Linked DNA regions of Tistrella mobilis. The protein of the gene in region 1 interacts with the protein of each later gene in a pairwise test. Links are inferred from orthologs where the notes say so. Each region holds a gene or a part of one and is shown in the gene's direction. Other genes may lie near its edges. The genes, in order: ybgC and P7L68_RS17135.

Region 1 (15,742 bases):
CCAGCCCGTCGACGGGGCCGAGGCCGTCGGGCGTATCGCCCATGCCGATGGTGCCGCCGGTGTGGATGAGCAGCAGGCGCATCAGGCCGCCTTCATGCCGGCATGGCCGAGGGCAAGCGCCGCCAGCCGGGCCGCGACCGCATCGGTCACGTCGATGAGTTGCCGCCCGGCCACCGGCTGCGCGATCAGCGGCAGCTCGGTGCAGGCGAGCAGGATGGTTTCGGCCTGCATCTGCATGATGATCTCCTCAAGCCGCGGGCGGAGTGACGGATGGGCGCCACCCAGCCGCTTCACGTCGTGGATGAGCGTCTGCAGCCGGTCGGGGTCGGCCGGGGTTTCGATCGCGACATGGGCGGCGAGGCCAGCATAGGCGGAGTGGTCGTCGAGCGCCACGACCGGGGCTGCCCCCAGCAGCCCGATTCGACATGCGCCGCTCTGCCGGATCTCGTCATGGAGCACGCCCTGAAACGAAACCAGCTGACCGGCGCCGGGGATATCGGCCAGCAGCGCATCGATCCGCGGGGCGTACCAGTTCAGCGTATTGCAGGCAATGGCGAAGGCATCGACCCCGGGCGCAATCTCCCGCACCGTCCGCTCCATTGCCGCCCAGACCACCGCCTCGTTGGCCCTGAGGTCCATCGAGAGCCCGAGAGCGGGTTCCGAAACCGCAACCAGCCGCGGCGCGTCCAGATCGCCGCGGAAGCTGGTGCCCATCAACGCCTGGGTATGGCGCAGGATCTTGGCCCAGAGATCGAGCCCGGCTTCGGGGCCGGAGCCTGTGATGATGCCGAGCGTATAGGCCCGGCCGGCATGGGGGCGCGGTGTCATGGCATGGGTCTTTCCCGCGAAGATGGTCCGAGGGCATCGCGCCGAAGGCACGTAGGCTGCCATGAAATGGTGTCGATGGGGCCCCTGCTTGACAATGCGGCACTCGGTGCTCAATCTGATGCAGATTTGTGCGATTACAGCATCAAAGAGCGCAGATGACCGAGATCGCCGAGAATCTTCGCCTGCTCTGCTCGTATCGGCCGTCGATCTCTCAGGTCGGGCGGGATCTCGGCATCAACCGCAGCCAGCTCAACCGCTACCTGGCCGGCAGCTCCGCGCCGCGGCCGGCGCTGCTGCGCAAGATCTGTGACTATTTCGGCGTCGAACCCTACGAGATGATGCTGCCGCCGCGCGATTTTGCCGAGATCGTCCGGGTCCGCGGTCTGGACGAGGGCACCACCAACCGCCGGCTGCGCCAGCATTTCGACCGGGTGATGGCCCTGGGCGATGCCCGGGTCCGCAATCTGACCGGCATGTTCTTCGAATACTACTATTCCATGTCACAGAAGGGGAAGGTGATCCGCGGGCTGATCGTCTTCTCGGTGGAGGACGGGCGGACCTTCTACCGGCGCCTGGAACGCATGGGGCCGCATGACCGGCCCGGCCGGCGCCACTACCGTTATCAGGGTGCGGCCCTGGTCGCCGGGGACCGGGTGTTCATGTCGGATTACGAATACGGCGCCGGCATCGAGCTGACCCAGACGGTGCTCTATCCGGACTACGCCCTGCGCTGGACCCGGCTGCACGGGGTGAAGCTGGGGGTGTCGGCCGATCAGGCCCATATGCCCTGTTCGGTCCGGGTCTATCTGGAGCGGATCCCGGCGCGGCTGTCGCTGACCGGTGCACTCAGGGCCTGTGGCCTGTTCGATCCCGGCCATCCCGAAATCCCGCCGCATGTGCCCGAGATGATCGACAACCGCATGTCCGGTCCCTATGCCTTCGACGCCTATGCCCGGCGGTGACCGCTGGCGCAGTGCGGCCCTGGTCCCTGGCATCACGCCCATGGTCCCTGGCATCACTCATTGACGCAGGGGGCGCCCGCTCCCTATGTTGGCGGGGCGCCGTCGAGGCGGGGACAACCCGCCCGATCCGAGGTGCGCGCCCCCCGGCGGCCGGCACCGGCTTTCGGGGGATGTCGGTTCAGCTCGTCAGTCCCGGCCTGCCGGAGATGGGGATCGGATTCCCATGCAACGGTTGGTCATCGCGTTCCGGCCCTGCGCCGGGCCGTGCTATCCTGACGAGGTTCTCCCGGCTTGGGCCGTGCCGACGAACAAGCGCAACCTCCTGTCTTCATGGTGGCCGGATCTATGGCGAATATGGAAATGGCGTGGCAGAGGCTGTCGAGCGCGCTCACGCGGCTGGATGCTGCGAGTCGCAAGGCGGCCGAGCGGGTGACCCAGGCGCGGGCGTCCGGAGAGGCGGCCGCTTCCGGGGCGGCCGGTGCCCGGATCGACGCGCTCAGGGCCGAGATCGAGACCCTTGCGACGGAACGCGACCGGCTGAAGGCGGCGTTGACCGAGGCTGAAGAGGCCCGTCTGCGCGCAGATGATCGCGGCCGCCGGGCGGGTGAGCAGATCGACCGGGCCATGGGCGTCATCGGGCGTGTGCTTGATGACCGCTGAGCCGAACCGGATCGGAGACGAGAAAGCCATGGCCGAAGTCGAGGTACGCATCCTGGGCCGGGCGTTCACGCTCGCCTGTGGCGAAGGGCAGGAGGAAAGCGTCCGCACCCTTGCCCGCAAGGTCGAGGAACGGGTGCAGCAGGCGGCGAGCGGCCGCAGCGTGGCGGTGGATGCCCGGGTGATGCTGATGGCGGCGATCCTGCTGGCAGAGCAGGCCAACGAGGCCGAACAGGGGCTCTACCGGGCGCGGGTGGAGGTGGAAAAGATCCGCCGCACCGCCGATCGCTCCGCCGCTGACGTCGATGCGACCCTCGCCCGGGCGCTCGATGATTTCGCGGCACGCATCGAGACTATTGCAACCCGGCTCGAGAAACTCTAAATCTCGAAACAGGACGGGCTCTGGCCTTTCGGTGAGGCAACCTAAATCCCAGGGACCGATACCATCTACATGAGGGAGCTGTCCCTCCCCGTGCGTGCGGATAGGGCACCGGCCGGTTCGTCCGGACCGGTACGCCCGGACCAAGCCACGGGGATCACGGCGCCCACCTGCACACGCGGGTCCATGTGGATTTTCACCGCCAACCTTCGTGCCGGTCCCCGTCCGCCAGTTTCCGAACGACCCCGGCCGCGTCCTCGCGGCCGGGGCGTCGCCGTTTACGGCCGGTCTTGTCCCGGCCTGTCTCCGGAGCGCCGTCCCTGACCATTCCGCTGCAGGATCCCGGGCTGCCAGACCCGGCACTCGATGCCCGCAAGGCCGCCATGCGCCGCGACTTCCGGCGTTTGCGCCGCGCGGCGCAGGCGGCAGGCGGTGCCGATGCCGCAACGGCCTTTGCCGCAGAGGCGGGGGCAGTTGTGGCCCGGCTGCCGCGGCCGCCGCGATGGATTGCGGGCTATGTGGCGGCGGGCGGCGAGATCGACGTGTTGCCGCTGCTGATCGCCCTTGGGGCGGCCACCGGCGCCGGGCTCTGCCTGCCGGTGGTGACGGCGCCCGATACGCCGCTGGGCTTCCGGGCCTGGCAGCCCGATGCCCGGCTGGTGGCCGGCGCCTTCGGCATCCTGATGCCCGACGAGACCGCGGCCCCGTGTGCGCCCGACCTGCTGCTGATGCCGCTGGTCGCGGTGGACCCGGCCGGTCGCCGGCTGGGGCAGGGGGGCGGCTTCTACGACCGGACCCTGGCGGCGGCCGAGGCTGCCGGGCAGATGCCGTTCACGATCGGTGTGTGCTTTGCCGTCCAGGTGACGGACGAGGTGCCTGCCGGGCCGCTGGACCGGCCGCTCGATCTGATCCTGACCGATCAAGGCCTGCTGGTCCCGGTGAGGTGAGCCGAAATACCCCTGGGCGCGGCGTGGGGCGCGCCTCATATCCATCCACGGGCGGTATCGCAGCCGGTGCCAGGCGCCCATGTACAGACGATGCAGAGACGAAAGGTCGAACGGTGCGGATACTCTTTCTTGGTGACGTGGTCGGACGTTCCGGCCGGCAGGCGGTGATCGATCATGCGTCGACCATCCGGTCGGCCCTCGGCGTCGACCTGTTGATCGTCAACGGGGAGAATGCCGCCTCGGGCTTCGGCATCACGCCCAAGATCTGCGAAAGCTTCTATGCCGCCGGCGTCGACATCCTGACCACCGGCAATCACATCTGGGATCAGCGCGAGATCCTGGGCTGGATCGATCAGGACCAGCGGCTGGTGCGTCCGATCAACTTTCCGCCCGGCACGCCCGGCCGGGGGGCCACCATGGCGACCCTGCCCGACGGCCGGCGGGTTGTGGTGATCAACGTCATGTGCAGCCTGTTCATGGAATCGCTCGACGATCCGTTCCGGGCGCTGGCGCCGGTGCTGCGCGACTATCCGCTGGGCGGGCTCGTCTCGGGCATCTTCGTCGATCTGCATGGCGAGGCGACCAGCGAGAAGATGGCCTATGGCCATTTCCTCGACGGCCAGGTGACCGCCGTGGTCGGCACCCATACCCATGTGCCGACCGCCGATCACCAGGTTCTGCCGGGCGGTACCGCCTTTCAGTGCGACGCCGGCATGTGCGGCGACTATGACAGCGTCATCGGCATGGACAAGAACGCCTCGCTCGACCGCTTCACCCGGAAGATGCGCGGCCAGAAGCTGCTGCCGGCCAATGGACCGGCCACCATCTGCGGCACGCTGATCGAGACCGACGACGCGACCGGCCTTGCGAAGTCGATCGCGCCGCTGCGCGTGGGCGGGCGGCTCAGCCCCGCCTGGCCCGGTGCCGAGCCGATGCCGGAAAGCCTGTTGCAGCTGCACCTGCCCCAGGGGCAGGCCGAGACGGTCGGTTGAGGTCCTGAACGCTCGTGATTTCGTCTCCGGGGATGCATCCGGCGGCGAGTTCTGCTATCGAAGCGTCCGGAAGCACGGGAGGCCAGGCGCCACCGGTGGCGGAAGTTTTTGCATCAACCATCGCAAGCCGCGGCTTGCGATGGTTGATGCAAGGCGCCATTGAGGCGGCGGCCAGGGGCGCGGGAGCGCCCGCCCGGCGAGGGACAAAAGGCAGCTCAACCTGCTGAGCTGCCGGTCAGACTCCAGAGGGTTGGCGGTAGAGATGGCCGGTCATTCACAGTTTAAGAACATCATGCACCGCAAGGCCGCGCAGGATAAGAAGCGCGCCAAGGTGTTCACGAAGCTGCTCCGCGAACTGGTGATCGCCGCCAAGGAAGGCGGTGCCGATCCCAATTCCAATCCGCGGCTGCGCAGCGCCGTGGCGGCGGCCCGCGTCGCCAATATGCCCAAGGACAATATCGAGCGCGCGATCAAGCGTGGCGCCGGTGGTGCCGACGGCGAGAACTATGAAGAGGTGCGGTACGAGGGCTACGGCCCGGGTGGCGTGGCGCTGATCGTCGAGGCGCTGACCGACAACCGCAACCGCACCGCCTCTGAAGTGCGCTCCGCCTTCAGCAAGCATGGCGGGTCGCTGGGCGAGACCAATTCGGTGGCCTTCAACTTCAACCGCGTCGGCCGTATCACCTATCCGCTTTCGGTGGCGGGTGCCGAGGCGATGCTGGAAGCCGCGATCGAGGCCGGTGCCGACGATCTGGAAAGCGACGACGAGACCCACGTCGTCTACACCCAGCCCGATGCGCTGCAGGAAGTGCGTACGGCGCTGGAGGGCAGCTATGGCGACCCGCAGGAGTTCAAGCTCGGCTGGGTGCCGCTCAGCACCATCGCGATCGACGAGGAACAGGCCCAGACCCTGTTCAAGCTGATCGAGGTGCTGGAAGACAACGACGACGTCCAGGAGGTGATCGCGAATTTCGAGGTCTCCGACGAGGTGATGGCGAAGCTGAACGGATGAGCCCGGTCAGCTGAGCCGGGTCAGGGGCTGTTGCCTGCCATGCGCATCATCGGCATCGATCCGGGGCTTCGGATCACGGGCTGGGGCATCATCGACACCGAGGGCTCCAGGCTGACCCATGTCGGCCATGGCGTGGTGACCTCCGACGACAAGGCCGCTCTCTCCGACCGGCTGCGTACGCTCTATGACGGCCTCTACGAGGTGGTGGAGCGCTATCAGCCGGCGGGGGCGGCGGTCGAACAGACTTTCGTCAACGCCAATGCGATGTCGGCGCTGAAGCTGGGCCATGCCCGGGCGGTGGCACTGCTGGTGCCGGCGCAGTCGGGGCTGGTGGTGGCGGAATACGAGCCGAGCCTGGTGAAGAAGGCGCTGACCGGCAGCGGCCGCGCCGACAAGGCGCAGGTCGCCGCCATGGTCGCCCGGCTGCTGCCCGGCATCGACCGGGATGCGCGTGCGGATGCTTATGACGCACTCGCCGTCGCGATCTGTCACGCGCATCATGGGGGCACGCGGGCCGGCTGGACGGCCCGGGCCCGCTAGGGCGGCCCAACAGGGGAGACCACACCCGGCATGTTCGCGCGGCTCAAGGGCATCGTCGACGAGATCGGTGCCGATCATGCGGTGATCGACGTTCATGGCGTCGGCTATCTGGTGCAGGCCTCGCGCCGCACCCTGGGCGCACTGGGCGGTACCGGCGCCGCCGCCACGCTGCACGTAGAAACCCATGTGCGCGAGAACGACATTCATCTCTACGGTTTCGTCGACCGGGCGGAGCGCGACTGGTTCCGCCTGCTGGTGACGGTGCAGGGCGTGGGCGCCAAGGTGGCGCTGGCGGTGCTTTCGGTGCTCGACCCTACCGCGCTGGCCTCGGCGATTGCGGCTCAGGACGCCCGCGCGCCGGCCCGCGCCACCGGCGTCGGTCCCAAGCTCGCCAAGCGTATCGTGATGGAACTGAAGGACAAGGCGGCGCTGGTCGGCATCGGTGCGGCCGACGTGGCGGTGCTGGCGAAATCGATCAAGACGCCCGAGGCCATCGCCGCGGTCAGCAAACCGCCCGAGGTCGCGGCCTTCGACGACGCGCTGTCGGCGCTGGTCAATCTGGGGTATCGCGAGGCGGAGGCGGAGCCGGCGCTGCGCCGGGTGGCGGAAGCTGCGGGTGAGGCGGCGGGCGACGTTCAGATCCTGCTTCGCGGCGCGCTCAAGGAACTGGCGCGATGAGCAGCGGCGACGAGCGTCTGGTTCAGCCCGCAGCTCTTGCCGAGGACCGGCAGGATCCGGCGCTGCGGCCGGAACGGCTGGCGGATTTCGTGGGCCAGCGCCAGGTGTTGGGCAATCTGGCGGTGTTCATCGCCGCCGCGCGTGCGCGCGGCGATGCACTGGACCATGTGCTGCTGCACGGACCTCCGGGCCTGGGCAAGACCACGCTGGCCCAGATCGTGGCCAAGGAGCTGGGGGTCGGGTTCCGGGCCACCTCGGGGCCGGTGATCGCACGGGCCGGCGATCTGGCAGCGATCCTGACCAATCTCAACGAATACGACGTGCTGTTCATCGATGAAATCCACCGCCTCAACCCGGCGGTGGAAGAAATCCTCTATCCGGCGATGGAGGATTTCCAGCTCGATCTGGTGATCGGCGAGGGGCCGTCGGCGCGCTCGGTGCGGATCGATCTGCCGCGCTTCACCCTGGTGGCGGCCACCACGCGCGCGGGGCTGGTCACCCGGCCGCTGCGCGAGCGCTTCGGCATCCCGCTCCGGCTGAACTATTACGAGATCGATGAACTGGCCTCGATCGTTCGTCGTGGCGGCCGGCTGCTGGGCGCACCCTTGACCGAAGAGGGCGCGCTGGAGATTGCCCGACGGTCGCGCGGCACGCCGCGTGTCGCCGGTCGGCTGCTCCGCCGGGTGCGCGACTTCGCGGCCGTGGCCGAGGCGGCGGCGATCGATGCCGGCGTGGCCGACCGGGCGCTGAACCGGCTGGAGGTCGATGCCCGTGGTCTCGACGCCATGGACCGGCGCTATCTTGGCTGCATCGCCCGCCATTACGGCGGGGGGCCGGTGGGGGTGGAGACCCTGGCGGCGGCGCTGTCGGAAAGCCGGGATGCGATCGAGGATGTGATCGAGCCCTTCCTGATCCAGCAGGGTTTCCTGGCCCGCACGCCCCGCGGCCGGGTGCTGACCCGCGGCGGCTGGCAGCATCTGGGGCTGATGCCGCCGGCCCGCGATGGCGAGGCCGACCTGTTCGCCGGCGCCGAGACCGACCCCGACCCGGATCTTTGAACGCGGCCCCCGCCGGGATATCTTGCGCGACGGTAGTGTCGATCCGCATAATGCGGCGCACAGGTTGCATTTGAAGGCCGCGAACCCTTTGGAGGATCCCATGGACACCACGCCCGCCGCCGTTCAGCCCGATGTCATCCGGGTGCGGGTCTATTGGGAAGATACCGATGCCGCCGGGATCGTCTACTATGCCAACTATTTGAAATTCATGGAGCGGGGCCGCACCGAATGGCTGCGCCGCCGCGGCATCGATCAGCGGCCGCTGCTGGAGAATGACGGCTTCGGCTTTGCGGTGCGCGAGGTGGCGCTGGACTATCAGGCGCCCGCCCGGCTTGAAGACCTGTTGACCGTCTCGACCTGGATCACCGGCCGCGGGGCCGCCTGGGTGGAGTTCGAGCAGGTGGTGGCGCGCGGCGATCAGACGCTGGTGCGCGGCCGGATCAAATGCGTGGCGCTGAACCCGGCGAGCGGCCAGCCACGGCGCCTGCCGAAAGCGCTGATCGCGCTTGCGGATGCGGCGGCCGCCCCGCGTTGAGCGGGACGGCCGGACGGGTGTTCCCGGATCGGCTCCGGTCAGTCGAAATTCGGCCAGGGGCGCTGCTCGTCGCGCATGCCCTCCCAGGCGGCCGCCATGCGCAGTACGCCCAGATCGTCGAAGCGCCGGCCGACGATCTGCAGACCGATCGGCAGGCCCTTGGCGTCGTAGCCGCAATTGACCGAGATCGCCGGCTGTTCCGACATGTTCCAGACGACGGTGTAGCCGATATGCTCGAACGGCCGCTCGGGATCGTCCAGCGGCGAGGCCTGGTCGGCCGGGTAGGTGACGGTGGGGGCGACCGGCGACAGGACGAAATCGTAGCCGCCGCCGTTGAACAGCCGGCCGGCGGCCTTGCGCATCTCGAAGATGCGGTTCAGGCCGCGCACCGCCTGCAGGGCGCTGCGGGTCTGGCCGCTTTCGGCCCAGGCGCGGATATAGGGCAGGATCTTCGCGCGGGTCGCTTCCGGCAGGCGCTCGACATCATCCCAGGCGCGGACCCGCCAGAAATCGTCCAGACCGTCGAGCATCTCGCGGGTCAGCACCGCCGGAACCTCTTCGACGACGGCACCCGCCGCCTCGAAGCGCCGTGCGGCTTCCGTAACCGCCGCCAGCACCTCGGCATTCGGTGCCATACCGGCGCCGATGTCGAGCATCAGCCCGATGCGCAGGCCACGGATCTGAAGCCCGTCCAGGTCCATCCAGTCGATATCGGCCGGCGGCAGGGCGCTGCCGTCGCGCCAGTCGGCCTTCGACAGCACCGACATGGCGAGCGCAGTATCGGCGACGGTGCGGGTCATGGGGCCGACCACCCGGCCCAGATAGGCCGGATCGACCGGCACCCGGCCGTTGGTGCCCTTCATGCCGACGATGCCGCACCAGCTGGCCGGCAGGCGGATCGAGCCGCCGATATCGGTGCCGAGATGGATCGGGCCATAACCGGCCGCGGCCGCGGAACCTGCACCGGCAGAGGAGCCGCCGGGATTGGTGTTGAGGTCCCAGGGGTTGCGGGCCAGCTTGTGGAAGCTGGACAGGCCGGACGAGAGCATGCCGTAATCGGGCATGGTGGTCTTGGCCAGGATCACGCTGCCGGCCTCGCGCAGCCGGGCGGCGGCGGGCGCATCGGCGGCGGCCGGGGTCATGTCCGATGCGGCGGTGCCGACAGGCACCGGGCAGCCCTTGGTCGCAATGTTTTCCTTGATCGTGACCGGCACGCCGTCGAGCGGGCCCAGCGCCTCGCCCTTCTGCCAGCGGCTGGTGGCCTCGGCGGCGGCGGCGCGCGCGGCCTCGGGGTCGAAGGCCCAGGTCGCGTTGAGCTTCGGCTCCCACGCCTCGATCCGCGCGATGACGGCTTCGGTCACCTCGGTGGGCGAGGTGTCCCCGGCGGCGTAAAGCCGCCCCAGCTCAACGGCGGACAGATCGGCGAGCGACGTCATGGGTACAGGTGCCTTTCGTATGTGCAGGCCGAAGGCGGGGAGGGGCAGGGATCGGGCTGCATCGGCCCGGTTTCATCCTGCGGGGGCAGGTATCGGCGGCGGAGACGCGCGGTGCCGGCTGCCCGGTCCGTATGCCTTCGGATCGGACCGGGCCGATTATGGCGTCCGACGCAGGGCAGGGTCCAGGCAAATGCATTGGCATGTTGTGAATTTCCTCTCGTAAATCTTTGTATAATATTGAGAATATTGCGGTGCGGCACGCGCTCCCACCGGGGATCTGTTGCGCCGCGATGACATTCGCCACAACGACCGCATCGCCGTCTCACATGGCCCCTTCACAAGTCACGCGGGTTGGCATATCTCGTGGCCGGCTCACGGCCGGGGACGAGGTGTCCGCACCTCGTCCGACTGTCGGAGCTTCGGCCGGTCCCCCGTGTCAAATTCGTGAAACGGCAGCGGTTTCGGCCGAACTCTGGTAATCAAACGGGTCGATGAATGAGGGCGGGGCAGCTTCCCGGGCAGTGCCGGGGCCCGTCCGATCCACGGAGGACGTGAATGGAGCAGGAGGTCGTGAGCCAGGCGGCGCTCGCCGGATCGGTGGCAGCGCACGACATGAGCATTCTCAGCCTGGTTATGAACGCCGACATCATCGTGAAGGCGGTGATGCTTATGCTCGTCCTGGCCTCCGTCTGGTCCTGGGCGATCATCTTCGACAAGTTCCGGTTGATGGGCCGGCTGAAGCGCCGCGCCGACGACTTCGAGAACCGGTTCTGGTCGGGCGGGTCCCTTGAAGAACTTTACGACGCCATTTCCGAGCGGGCCGACCATCCGATGGCCCAGGTCTTTGCGGCGGCGATGGGCGAATGGCGCCGGGCCAAGGCCAAGGGCACCGCGCTCACCGACGCCACGTCGCGTGCCAATCTGCGTCAGCGGATCCAGCAGGTGATGGAGATCGCGCTCAACCGCGAGATGTCGCTTCTGGAGCGCAATCTGGGCTTCCTGGCAACCGTCGGCTCCACGGCACCCTTCGTCGGACTGTTCGGCACCGTGTGGGGCATCATGAACAGCTTCACCTCGATCGCGATGACCAAGAACACCACGCTGGCCGTTGTGGCGCCGGGTATCGCCGAGGCCCTGTTCGCGACCGCGATCGGTCTCGTCGCCGCGATCCCGGCGGTTATCTTCTACAACAAGCTGTCGAGCGATGTCGGCCGCTACGGCGCCCGGCTTGAGAATTTCACGGGCGAGTTCGGCGCACTGATCGCCCGCCAGATCGAAGACAGGCGCTGACCCATGGCCGGTGGCATCCGACCTTCCAACGGGCATGGCCGCCGCCGGCGCTGGGGCGGTGGTCAGCCGATGAGCGAGATCAACGTGACGCCGCTGGTCGACGTCATGCTGGTGCTGCTGATCATCTTCATGGTAACCGCGCCGCTGCTGACCGCGGGGGTCGAGGTCGACCTGCCGGAAAGCTCGGCGGCACCGCTCGCCGGCCAGGACGAACCGCTTTCGGTGTCGGTCGATGCCCAGGGGCGGGTCTTCGTTCAGGACAAGGAAGTGACGCTGGAACAGCTGCCGGCAACGCTGATGGCGGTGGCAAAGAATAAGACCGACACCCGGATCTTCGTGCGCGGCGATCGCAGCGTGGATTACGGTCGGGTGATGCAGGCGATGGGGGCCGTGACCGGCGCCGGCTTCACCAAGGTCTCGCTGGTTACCACCCTACAGCAGGGCACGCCCGCCCGACGTTGACGGCCCGCGGGTGCGGGAACCTTTTCGGCCCCGTGCCGGTTGACACCGGCCGGGATCGTGGCTTCGGGGGAGGGTGCTTCCCCAAGCCGGCATTCCATGGAGCTTCGGACCTGAGGTGAAGCGCGGTCTGACATATTCGCTGGCAGCACATGGCGCCGTTGCGGCGCTGTTGTGGTTCGGCCTGCCGTCGCTCAGCCGACCCTTGCCGCCGGAGGAACAGACGATCGTGATCGACGTCGTTCCGGTGAGCGAGGTCACGCGGGCATCGCAGCTGCGTCCGAAGCCCGATCCGAAGCCCGAGCCCGAGAAGCAGGTGGCGCAGGCCAGCCCGCCTCCGCCACCACCGCCTCCGCCACCACCGCCTCCACCTCCACCGCCTCCTCCGCCGCCACCTCCTCCGGCGGCTCCACCGCCACCACCTCCTCCTCCACCGCCACCACCTCCTCCTCCACCTCCACCGCCTCCACCTCCACCGCCGCCACCACCTCCACCGCCGCCTCCGGCCCCAAAGCCGCAGCCGGCACCTCCGCCGCCACCGCCGCCACCGCCGCCGCCACCGCCTCCGCCGCCCAAAAAGCCGGAACCGGAGAAGAAGCCGGAGCCGCCGAAAAAGCCTGAGCCGGAGAAGAAGCCGGAGCCGGAGAAGAAGCCCGAACCGCCGAAGAAGCCTGAACCGGAGAAGAAGCCCGAGCCCGAGAAGAAGCCCGAACCACCCAAGCCAGCGCCGAAAAAGCCGGAACCGGAGAAGAAACCGGAACCGGAAAAGAAGCCGGAGCCGGATGATCCTCTGGCCTCGCTGCGTAAGAGCCTGGATCAGCTCAAATCGCAGACGAAGGAGGACGCCCCCCGCGAACAGCAGGTCGCGCGGTCCAATCAGCCGCAGGCGCCCGTGATGCAGCGCAATGCCCAGCAGACCGATCAGGTATCGGTCAGCGACATCGCCTTCATCCGGAGCCAGATCGAGCGACGCTGGTCGGTGCCGGTCGGCGCGCCGGAGGCGGAGAATCTCGTGGTCGAGGTTCGCATCCGCCTGGCGCCCGATGGTACGGTGCTGTCTGCCGACGTGGTCGACCGCGCGCGGATGTCGCGGCCGGGCGAAGAGGCATATCGCGTGGCCGCGGAAAGCGCGGTCCGTGCCGTGCGTGCCGCAAGTCCGCTGGAGTTGCCGGCAGGCAAATACGAGCAGCTCAAGGACATTGTCCTGGCGTTCAACCCGAAGAACATGGTGGGCCGATGACAGACACGATCCGTTCCGCAACCGCCGGTCAGGCGCCGCGTCAGAAGATGCGGCCGGTCCTGCGGGCCTTCGCGGTTGCGGCAGTCGGGCTGGTCGTGGGGCTGGGCGGGGCGGGATTGCCCCAGCCGGCCTCGGCGCAGGTACGCATCGACATCACCCGTGGCGTGGTGGAGCCGATGCCGATCGCGATCAGTCCGTTCCTTGCGGTCGATCCCTCGGCAGCACCCTTCGACGCCGACATTCCGGGCGTGGTGGCGAACGATCTCGCAAGCTCCGGCCTGTTCCGGCCGATCGACCGCGGCGCCTTCCTGCAGGGCCCGGCCGAGATGAACCCGATGCCGGATTTCGCCGACTGGCGGCAGATCAACGCCCAGGCGCTGGTCACCGGCCAGGTGCGGCGCGAAGGCGACCAGATCGCCGTCGAATTCCGGCTGTGGGACGTGTTCGGCCAGACCCAGATGGCGGGCGTGGTCTATCGCGTCGACCCCAAGCTCTGGCGCCGTGTCGCCCATATGATCGCCGATCAGATCTACGAGCGGATCACCGGCGAGGGCGGCTATTTCGATACCCAGATCGTCTATGTCGCGGAAAGCGGCCCGGCCAACAAGCGGGTCAAGCGGCTGGCGATCATGGATCAGGATGGCGCCAACCACCGTTTTCTCTCTGACGGTGCGGATCAGGTCCTGACGCCGCGTTTCTCGCCGAACTCGCGTGAGATCACCTATATGGCCTTCCGGGGTCGTCAGGCGCGGGTGTTCATCTACGACCTGGATACCGGCCGTCAGCGGGTGCTGGGCGATTTCCCGGGCATGACCTTTGCCCCGCGCTTCACCCCCGACGGGCGCAGCGTGGTGATGTCGATGGCGCGCGATGGCGTGACCTCGATCTATCGTCTCGACACCAATGGCGGGTCGGTGCAGCGGCTGACCTCGTCGCAGGCGATCGACACCTCGCCCTCGATGTCGCCCGACGGGCGCCGGATGACGTTCAATTCCGACCGCTCCGGCGGTCAGCAGATCTACGTGTCCGGTGCCGACGGCTCGGGTGCCCAGCGCATCAGCTTCGGCAACGGCACCTATGCAACGCCGGTCTGGTCGCCCCGCGGCGATCTGATCGCGTTCACCAAGATGAACCGCGGACGGTTCTACATCGGGGTGATGCGCCCCGATGGCAGCGACGAGAGGTTGCTGACGGACGGCTATCTGGTTGAGGGCCCGACCTGGGCGCCCAATGGCCGTGTCCTCGCCTTCTTCCGTCAAGACCGTCCTGGCGGACCGACCAGACTGTATTCGATTGATATCACGGGATATAACGAGCGGTTGATCGTCACTCCCGGCGAGGCATCGGATCCGGCGTGGTCGGCCTTGATTCGATGAGGTCAATAGTTATACTTTGACCTGTCGTGTGCCTGGCGACCGGGTAGGTCATGACCCTCGCGTGACCTACGCTGGCGATTGGAGCGAACGCCGGCCAGGACTACCTCTCCGCTTTCCGGTGCTCCGACATGTCTCGGATACCTTAGGTAGAAAATGCGCACCAAGATCCTCACTGCTGTCGCCGCCCTGGCCTTCATGGCCGCCTGCTCGTCCGCGCCGGAAGATACCGGTTCGACCGGCGCCTCGGGCGGGGCCTCGTCGTCGTCGTCCTATGGCTCGGGCCAGGGCACCGTTTCCACCGGCGCGCAGCCCGGCAGCTGGGAATACGTCCAGCAGACCGCCGGCGACCGCGTGTTCTTCGAGCTGGACAGCTCGTCGCTGACCGCCGAGGGTCGCCAGACCCTGTCGGTTCAGGCCGATTTCCTCCGCGCCAACCCCGCGCAGCGGGTTGTGATCGAGGGGCATGCCGACGAGCGCGGCACCCGCGAGTACAACCTGGCCCTCGGTGACCGTCGCGCCACCGCTGCCAAGAACTATCTCGTCGCGCTCGGCATCTCGCCGGACCGCCTTGAGACCATCTCCTACGGCAAGGAGCGCCCGGCCGTCCTCGGTTCCGACGAGGCCGCCTGGGCGCAGAACCGTCGCGCCGTGACCGTGCTGGTCAACTGACGACGGTATCCTGCCCGGCCGGATCCTGCCCGGCCGTATCCTGAGGGTCTGCTCTGACCTCGATCGGCGGCCGGTGTTTCCCGCATCCAACGGGGAGCACCGGCCGTCGGCCGTTCTGCGGGTGGGCCACGCTGCGAACCGGTCTCTCTCTGAGGTGTCGGTCTTTCTGCCGCCCCATGGCCTGGGCTATAAGGGACGAGGCGTGGCGCCTGCGTCCTGCATCGTTCGTGTTCCGCCCTTCGTCTTCCTCTCCCCATCGAGGCATCGACCACCATGTCTGTTTCCGTGACCCGGCCCCGCCCGTCCGGCCTCAAGCGCCGCCTGGTCGGCGGTACCGCCCTGGTGATGACCACCCTGGCCCTTCTGGTGGTCGAACAGCCCGATGCCAGCGCCCAGCAGCAGGTGCAGGGTGGTCTTGCCCCCGCCGCCCTCGGCGCCTTCGACGGCCGGCTGAGCGGGGTGGAAGAGACCCAGCGTCGCCATACCGGGCGGATCGAAGAGCTGGAATTCCGCATGCGCCGGTTGGAAGAACGGGTCGACGGGCTTGAGCGCAATCTCAACGACCGTCTGGGCCGCATCGAGCAGATGCTCCAGAACGGTGCGGCCGCCGGCGCTGCCGCGGGCGGAAGCGATGCAACCGGCATGACCCCGGGGGCAGCCGCCGCACCGGCCGATGCCGCCCAG
Region 2 (6,610 bases), 1.0 Mb from region 1 along the record:
ACCGCTCGCTTTCGGCCCAGTCGGTTGGAACTCCGGCCGAGATCGAGGCGTTCCTGAAGTCTCTCTGAGGGCGGTCTCACGCCCGTCTGCGATCTTTCCCGTCCACCACAGTGATGGATCATCCATGTTCGATCTGACGCAGCGCACCGCGCTCGTGACCGGGGCCACCGGCGGCATCGGCGCCGCTATCGCCCGCGCTCTCCATGCTCAGGGCGCCGTGGTTGCGCTGCACGGCCGCCGCGCGGACGCGCTGGAAGGTCTTGCCACCAAGCTTGGCTCGCGGGTCCATGTCCTGACTGCCGATCTGGCGGCGGATGGTGCGGCCGAACAGCTGGTGAAGGATGCCGAAGCCGCCATGGGCGGGCTCGACATTCTGGTCAGCAATGCCGGTCTCACCCGCGACACGCTGCTGATGCGGATGAAGGACGCCGATTTCGATCAGGTGATCGACGTCAATCTGAAGGCCGGCTTCCGCCTGGCCCGCGCAGCAATGAAGGGCATGATGAAGCGCCGCTACGGCCGCATCATTGCCGTCACCTCGGTCGTGGGGCATATGGGCAATCCGGGGCAGGCGAACTATGCCGCCTCGAAAGGCGGGCTGACCGCCATGATCAAGGCGATCGCGCACGAAGTGGCTTCGCGCGGGATTACTGCCAATTGTGTTGCACCCGGTTACATCGCGACGCCGATGACCGACGTGCTGACTGACGAGCAGAAGACCGGTCTGCTCGATAAGGTGCCGGTGGGCCGTCTCGGCTCGCCGGAAGACGTCGCCGCGGCTATCGTCTATCTGGCGAGCGCCGAGGCGGCTTACGTGACCGGTCAGACGCTCCACGTCAACGGCGGCATGGTCATGATCTGACCGCCGGGCCGGGGACGCGAACCGGACCAGCCCCGCATCCTTCGTTTCCGCGGCATGTCCGCCGCGGCTGGCCAAGGTGCGGAAAGTGTGCTACAGCCCTGTTCGATTTCGGCGGGGCTGCCAGGCACGAGACAAACGGCAGTACGGCGCTACGCCCGAACGAACGCCACTTGCCAGTGAGCTTGAGGGACGACGACTGATGAGCGACATTGCTGAGCGCGTGAAGAAGATCGTGGTCGAACATCTCGGTGTCGACGAAGAGAAGGTCACCGAGACGGCCAGCTTCATCGACGACCTCGGTGCCGACAGCCTCGATACCGTCGAACTCGTGATGGCCTTCGAGGAAGAGTTCGGGATCGAGATCCCTGACGACGCCGCGGAGAAGATCCTGACCGTTCAGGACGCCATCAAGTTCATCCAGGAGAACCAGTCCTGATCGGACCGGTCTCCGGGCGACGTGCCGGCCATCGGGCCGGTGCGGCCGCGCCCGCTTCCATGCGGGTGAGCTGATCCTCCGGAGCCGGTGCGGCGATGCCGATCAGGCGTCCCCGCAGCCGGTTCTGCCGCGCCGCCCTGAACGGGCCGCGGAGATCCGCTATGAAACGGGCGTGGTCGGCCGGTCCGGAACGGGATTGGCTGCAACGCCCGCTTCTGCCGTTCCGGCAGGTTTCGCGCTGCCGGCACGCGACCCAATTCAGGCAGAAAGGACGCGCTGACCGAGATGAGACGTGTCGTCGTCACCGGGCTGGGTCTTGTCACTCCGCTCGCGGTCGGGGTGAAGGCGAGCTGGGAGCGTCTGCTCGCCAGCAAGTCCGGAATCCGTCACATCGACACCTTCGATGTGTCCGACCTTTCCGTCCGCATCGCCGCCATGGTGCCCAAGGGTGCCGGCGAGGATGCCTTCCGTCCTGAGGACTATGTTCCCGCAAAGGACGTGAAGAAGATGGACGAGTTCATCCACTACGCGCTCGGGGCCGCCGACGAGGCGATCCGCGACGCGGGATGGGCTCCGGAGGCCGAGGAAGAACTCGATCGCACCGGTGTCATGATCGGCTCTGGTATCGGCGGTCTGCCGACCATCGCCGAGGGCGCGGTCACCATGGAACAGCGCGGTCCGCGCCGCGTGTCTCCGTTCTTCATCCCGGCCGCGCTGATCAATCTGGCCTCGGGCCAGGTCTCGATCAAATACGGTTTCCGCGGCCCGAACCACGCGGTCGTTACCGCCTGCTCCACCGGTGCGCATGCCATCGGCGATGCCGCGCGGCTGATCATGTGGGGCGATGCCGATGTGATGGTGGCCGGCGGTTCTGAAGCCGCGGTCTGCCGCATGGGCATTGCCGGTTTCGCGGCAGCCAAAGCCCTGTCCTCCGGCTATAACGACACCCCCGAGCGGGCCTCTCGCCCGTGGGACAAGGGTCGTGACGGCTTCGTGATGGGCGAGGGTGCGGGCGTCGTCGTGCTCGAAGAGCTTGAGCACGCCAAGGCTCGTGGTGCGAAGATCTATGCCGAGGTCGTCGGCTACGGCATGTCGGGCGACGCCTATCACATCACCGCGCCGTCGGAAGACGGCAATGGTGGCTTCCGCGCCATGCAGGCGGCGATGAAGCGGGCAGGCCTCAACCCCGACCAGATCGATTACGTCAACGCCCATGGCACCTCGACGCCGCGCGGTGACGTGATCGAGCTGACCGCGGTGAAGCGGCTGTTCGGCGAGGCGGCCTACAAGCTGTCGATGTCGTCGACCAAGTCGTCGATCGGTCATCTGCTGGGTGCTGCCGGCGCCGTCGAGGCGATCTTCTCGATCCTCTCGATCCGCGACGGCGTCGTTCCGCCGACCCTCAATCTGGACGATCCGGACGAGGGCTGCGACATCGATCTGGTGCCTCATCAGCCCAAGGAGCGCGAGGTGCGCTATGCCCTCTCCAACTCGTTCGGCTTCGGTGGCACCAACGCCTCGGTGATCTTCGGCCGGCCTGAATGAGCCGCACCGAGTGATACCGGCAGTATGATCCGGGGTCTGCGGGATCTGCCGTGCGCTTCCTGAAGCATCTCCTCATCGCCCTCGTCTCCCTGATGACCCTGATCGTCGCGGGGGCGGGGGCGTTGTTGTGGTGGGGCTCCGTCTGGCTGGAGACACCCGGACCGCTTACCGAGCCCCGGACCGTGCTTCTACAGCGGGGTACCGGCGTCGCCGGAATCACCCGCGCGCTTGCCGATGCCGGTGCGATCGACCAGCCGGCCGCCTTCCGGGCGGCAGTGGTGCTGCTGGATGTGCAGACCCGGCTCAAGGCCGGCGAATATCGTGTCGAGCCGGGGCAGAGCCCGTCGGACATCATCGACATGCTGGTCGAAGGCAGGGTCGTGCTGCACCGCCTGACCCTGCCCGAAGGCATCACGCTTCGGGCCGCCTGGGAAGCGGTGGCAGGCGATGACCTGCTCAGCGGCGACATGCCGCCGATGGACGGCTTCGCGGAAGGTGCACTGCTGCCCGAGACCTATACCTACACCCGTGGCGACGATCGCGGCGCCTTGATCCGACGGATGAAGGCAGCGATGGACAAGGCGCTGGACGAGGCCTGGACGGCACGGCAAGCGGATCTGCCGCTGTCTTCACCCGAGGAGATGCTGATCCTGGCTTCGATCGTGGAGCGGGAGACCGGCATTCCCGAGGAACGGCCGCTGGTGGCCGGGGTATTCGTGAACCGCCTGAAGCGCGGCATGCGCCTGCAGTCTGATCCAACCGTCATCTACGGCCTCAGTGAAGGCACCGGCCGGATCGACCGGGGCATCACCCGATCGGATCTGGGCAATGCCCATGACTGGAACACCTATGAGATCGACGGCCTGCCGAAGACGCCGATCGCATTGCCGGGCCGGGCTGCACTGATGGCCGTGGCGCAGCCGGCCGAGACGGATGCACTCTATTTCGTGGCCGATGGTACCGGCGGCCATGTCTTTGCACGCACGCTCGCCGAGCACAACGCGAATGTCGCCAAGTGGCGCCGGATCGAACGCGAACGCCGCCGTGCCGCCGAGGCGGCAGCCGGCGACTGAGCGCTTACCCGCAGGTTGCCTCCGGGCTTCGCCCACGGGCAGCGGGGTCAATGGCATCGCTCCAGGCATCGAGAACCGCCGGCGGAACGGCTGCCGTCTGCCGGGCCTGACGCAGGGCAACCCGGAGTGCCGCGCGCAGATGCCGGGCATCCTCGCCATTGTCATCGACCAGCGCAACGGGTGCTATGCCGTCATGCAGGGCAGTCAGGAACTGCTCGCGCAGGGCCACCACCCGCGGTTCACCGTGGCGCGACATCAGCTGCTGAAAGGCCTGATGGGCGGCTGCATCAAAGGCCCGAGGCCGCCCCAGGGCATCGCGCAAAGGGTTGCAGGCGTGCAGCGTCAGCCCGGCAACCATGCCGTCCGGGATCGGCGTATTGGCAGAGGCTGCCCGGCCCGAAGCCAGAAGTCTGGGCAGAAGATGGGTATGGGGTCCTTCGGGAGACGTTTCCCCCGCTTTTGGAACAGCCTGAAAGACTTCGATTCTGGCCAGCCGGGTCGTGAAGACCCGATGGGCGCCTGTACCTGCCACGGCGCGTCTTGGCCCCGGGTCTTCGCTTAGCAGAGGTTGCCCCGACAGGGCACGCAGGACAGCCAGTGCGTCGGGTGTGGAGGCCCGTACACAGGCCTCGGCATGGGGAATGCCAAGCCCCAGATCGAACAGGATGCCCTCCCGATCCTCAGGGCGTACGGCATCTGCATCCGGGCCGAGTTCGGTGACCACGGTTCGCGCCGGCCCGGCGGCGGCCGCATCCGGGAGGCAGAAGGCGATGGCCGATGACCAGCCGATGCCGTCGGCAGAGGGAGTTTCGTAGGCGAGGATCTGCACATCGTTCCGGCGGGCAACGGCAATGGCCCCCCGTGCGGTGGCCAGCTGCCGCCTTGCGGGGCTGTTCGAGGCGTCGACCAGGAGCGGCTCGTCCGCGTCGCGCATGAATTCGGCGATGGCCCCGAAGCTGCCCGTACTCCAGGCCTGGGCAGGATCGGCCAGAAGCCGGCCGATCAAGGCGCCGGCATCCTCGGATCCGGATGTGGATGTCAGCGACATGTCATAGCCTCCCTTGGATGTTCTGATGTCTGGGTCCGTGCCCAGGGGACGACCAGAAGAAGGCCTTCGGCCTGGCCGTGCAGCGCACGAATGCCATAGGCCCGGGCAAGCCTGTCGGGGGTGAGCACGGTTTCGGGAGGGCCGTCAGCGATCAGGCGTCCTTCGGCCAGCAGCACCAGCCGGTCGCAGAACCGGGCGGCGAGGCCCAGATCATGGAGCACCGCCACGATCAGCCGGCCCTCATGCGCAAGTCCCCTCAGTAGTCCCATCACATCGAGCTGATGGGCCGGGTCGAGGGCTGCGACCGGTTCATCCGCAAGCAGGATCGGTGCCTCGACCGCCAGAGCCCGGGCCAGCAGCACCTTCAGCCGCTCACCGCCCGAAAGCCGGTCGACCCGGCGCCCGATGAAACCGTTGGTCCCCGTGATCGCCATGGCCCGGGCAACCGCATGGCGGTCCGCGGCGGAGCGTCCGTCGCCATGGGGCAGGCGGCCCAGTGCAACCACCGCATCCGCCGGAAGCGGCCAATGCACATCGGCGCCCTGGGCCAGGTAGGAAATCTGCCGCGCCCGCGCGGCTGCGGATAAAAGATGCAGCGATTGCCCGCCGACCGACACGTCGCCGTTCTGCGGCGGTCGAAGGCCGGCGAGCAGGCGCAGCAGCGTGGTCTTGCCCGCGCCGTTGGGGCCGATCAACCCCACCAGCTGTCCCGGCCCGAGGGACAGGGACAGATCGTCGAGCCGGGGACGATCCTGGCCCGCAACAGTCAGATGTCGTGCCTCAAGGCTGGCGATATCCATGGGCTCAGCCATCCTTTCGCGCGGTCTTCAGGATCAGGGACGCAAGAAAGGGCGCGCCGATCAGCGCCATCATCACCCCCAGCTTGAGTTCGGGACGCGTCGGCAGCAGGCGGACTGCGATGTCGGCTGCGAGAGTGAAGGCGGCGCCTGCCGGAGCTGCGGCCAGCAGCAGGGCGCCGGGGCGATGGCCGACCAGTGGTCGCAGCAGATGCGGCACGATCAGGCCGACGAAGCCCACCGCTCCTGCCACCGCAACACCCGGCCCGACGGCAAGCGCCGTGCCGAGAATGGCGGCCAGCCGGGTGCGGGTTACGTCGAAACCGAGGCTTGCGGCGGTATCCTCGCCCAGCGTCATGGCATCGAGCGCCCGTCCCAGCCGGGCAAGAATCACCAGACCGACTGCCACCGGTGGCACTGCCAGCCAGACATGATTCATACTGCGATCACTGAGCGATCCCATCAACCAAAAGACGATTTCAAGCGCGGCATAGGGTGATGGGGCGAGGTTGAGGGCGAGGGCGGTCAGTGCTGCGGCAAAGCTGCCGATGGCGACACCGGTGAGGATGAGTGCAGTGGTGCCGGCCCCCCGCGCAGCGATGACGGCCAGAATCAGTGTGGCGGCGAGAGCCCCGGCGATGCCGCCGAGAGGGAGCGCCAGCGACCAGGCAGCAGCCGCACCACTGTAGAAGGCCGCCACTGCGCCGAGCCCGGCCGAAGCCGAAACCCCAACCACTCCGGGGTCGGCCAGCGGGTTGCGCAGCAACCCCTGCAGCGCAGCCCCGGACATGGCAAGCCCGGCCCCCAGTACGATGGCGAGGATCGCACGGGGCAGGCGCAGCTGGACCA

The links.
Region 2: the proteins of ybgC (region 1) and P7L68_RS17135 interact in binary tests that used the Escherichia coli proteins (3 or more experiments, as listed by UniProt). The link is inferred for Tistrella mobilis from one-to-one orthologs.

The regions. Positions count from the first base shown.
Region 1 is NZ_CP121017.1:1,454,011-1,469,752, forward strand. What follows is about bases 7,142-9,870. They hold ybgC (tol-pal system-associated acyl-CoA thioesterase), read left to right. Parts: upstream 7,142-8,153; coding sequence 8,154-8,588; downstream 8,589-9,870. Other genes in these bases: ruvB (Holliday junction branch migration DNA helicase RuvB), read left to right, coding at 7,142-8,053; P7L68_RS12445 (amidase), read right to left, coding at 8,627-9,870. In the rest of the region: P7L68_RS12385 (asparaginase), read right to left, coding at 1-82; P7L68_RS12390 (aspartate/glutamate racemase family protein), read right to left, coding at 82-828; P7L68_RS12395 (helix-turn-helix domain-containing protein), read left to right, coding at 984-1,790; P7L68_RS12400 (hypothetical protein), read left to right, coding at 2,151-2,450; P7L68_RS12405 (cell division protein ZapA), read left to right, coding at 2,479-2,829; P7L68_RS12410 (5-formyltetrahydrofolate cyclo-ligase), read left to right, coding at 3,210-3,773; P7L68_RS12415 (YmdB family metallophosphoesterase), read left to right, coding at 3,887-4,765; P7L68_RS12420 (YebC/PmpR family DNA-binding transcriptional regulator), read left to right, coding at 5,028-5,777; crossover junction endodeoxyribonuclease RuvC, read left to right, coding at 5,817-6,317; Holliday junction branch migration protein RuvA, read left to right, coding at 6,348-6,995; more of ruvB, read left to right, coding at 6,992-7,141; more of P7L68_RS12445, read right to left, coding at 9,871-10,024; protein TolQ, read left to right, coding at 10,580-11,314; protein TolR, read left to right, coding at 11,318-11,776; P7L68_RS12460 (hypothetical protein), read right to left, coding at 12,031-12,333; P7L68_RS12465 (TonB C-terminal domain-containing protein), read left to right, coding at 12,669-13,013; and 3 more genes.
Region 2 is NZ_CP121017.1:2,489,286-2,495,895, reverse strand. What follows is about bases 1-2,679. They hold P7L68_RS17135 (acyl carrier protein), read left to right. Parts: upstream 1-1,061; coding sequence 1,062-1,298; downstream 1,299-2,679. Other genes in these bases: fabF (beta-ketoacyl-ACP synthase II), read left to right, coding at 1,584-2,679; fabG (3-oxoacyl-[acyl-carrier-protein] reductase), read left to right, coding at 125-862; fabD (ACP S-malonyltransferase), read left to right, coding at 1-68. In the rest of the region: more of fabF, read left to right, coding at 2,680-2,843; endolytic transglycosylase MltG, read left to right, coding at 2,894-3,916; P7L68_RS17120 (hypothetical protein), read right to left, coding at 3,921-4,964; P7L68_RS17115 (ABC transporter ATP-binding protein), read right to left, coding at 4,955-5,764; P7L68_RS17110 (FecCD family ABC transporter permease), read right to left, coding at 5,769-6,610. UniProt on the Escherichia coli protein: Carrier of the growing fatty acid chain in fatty acid biosynthesis.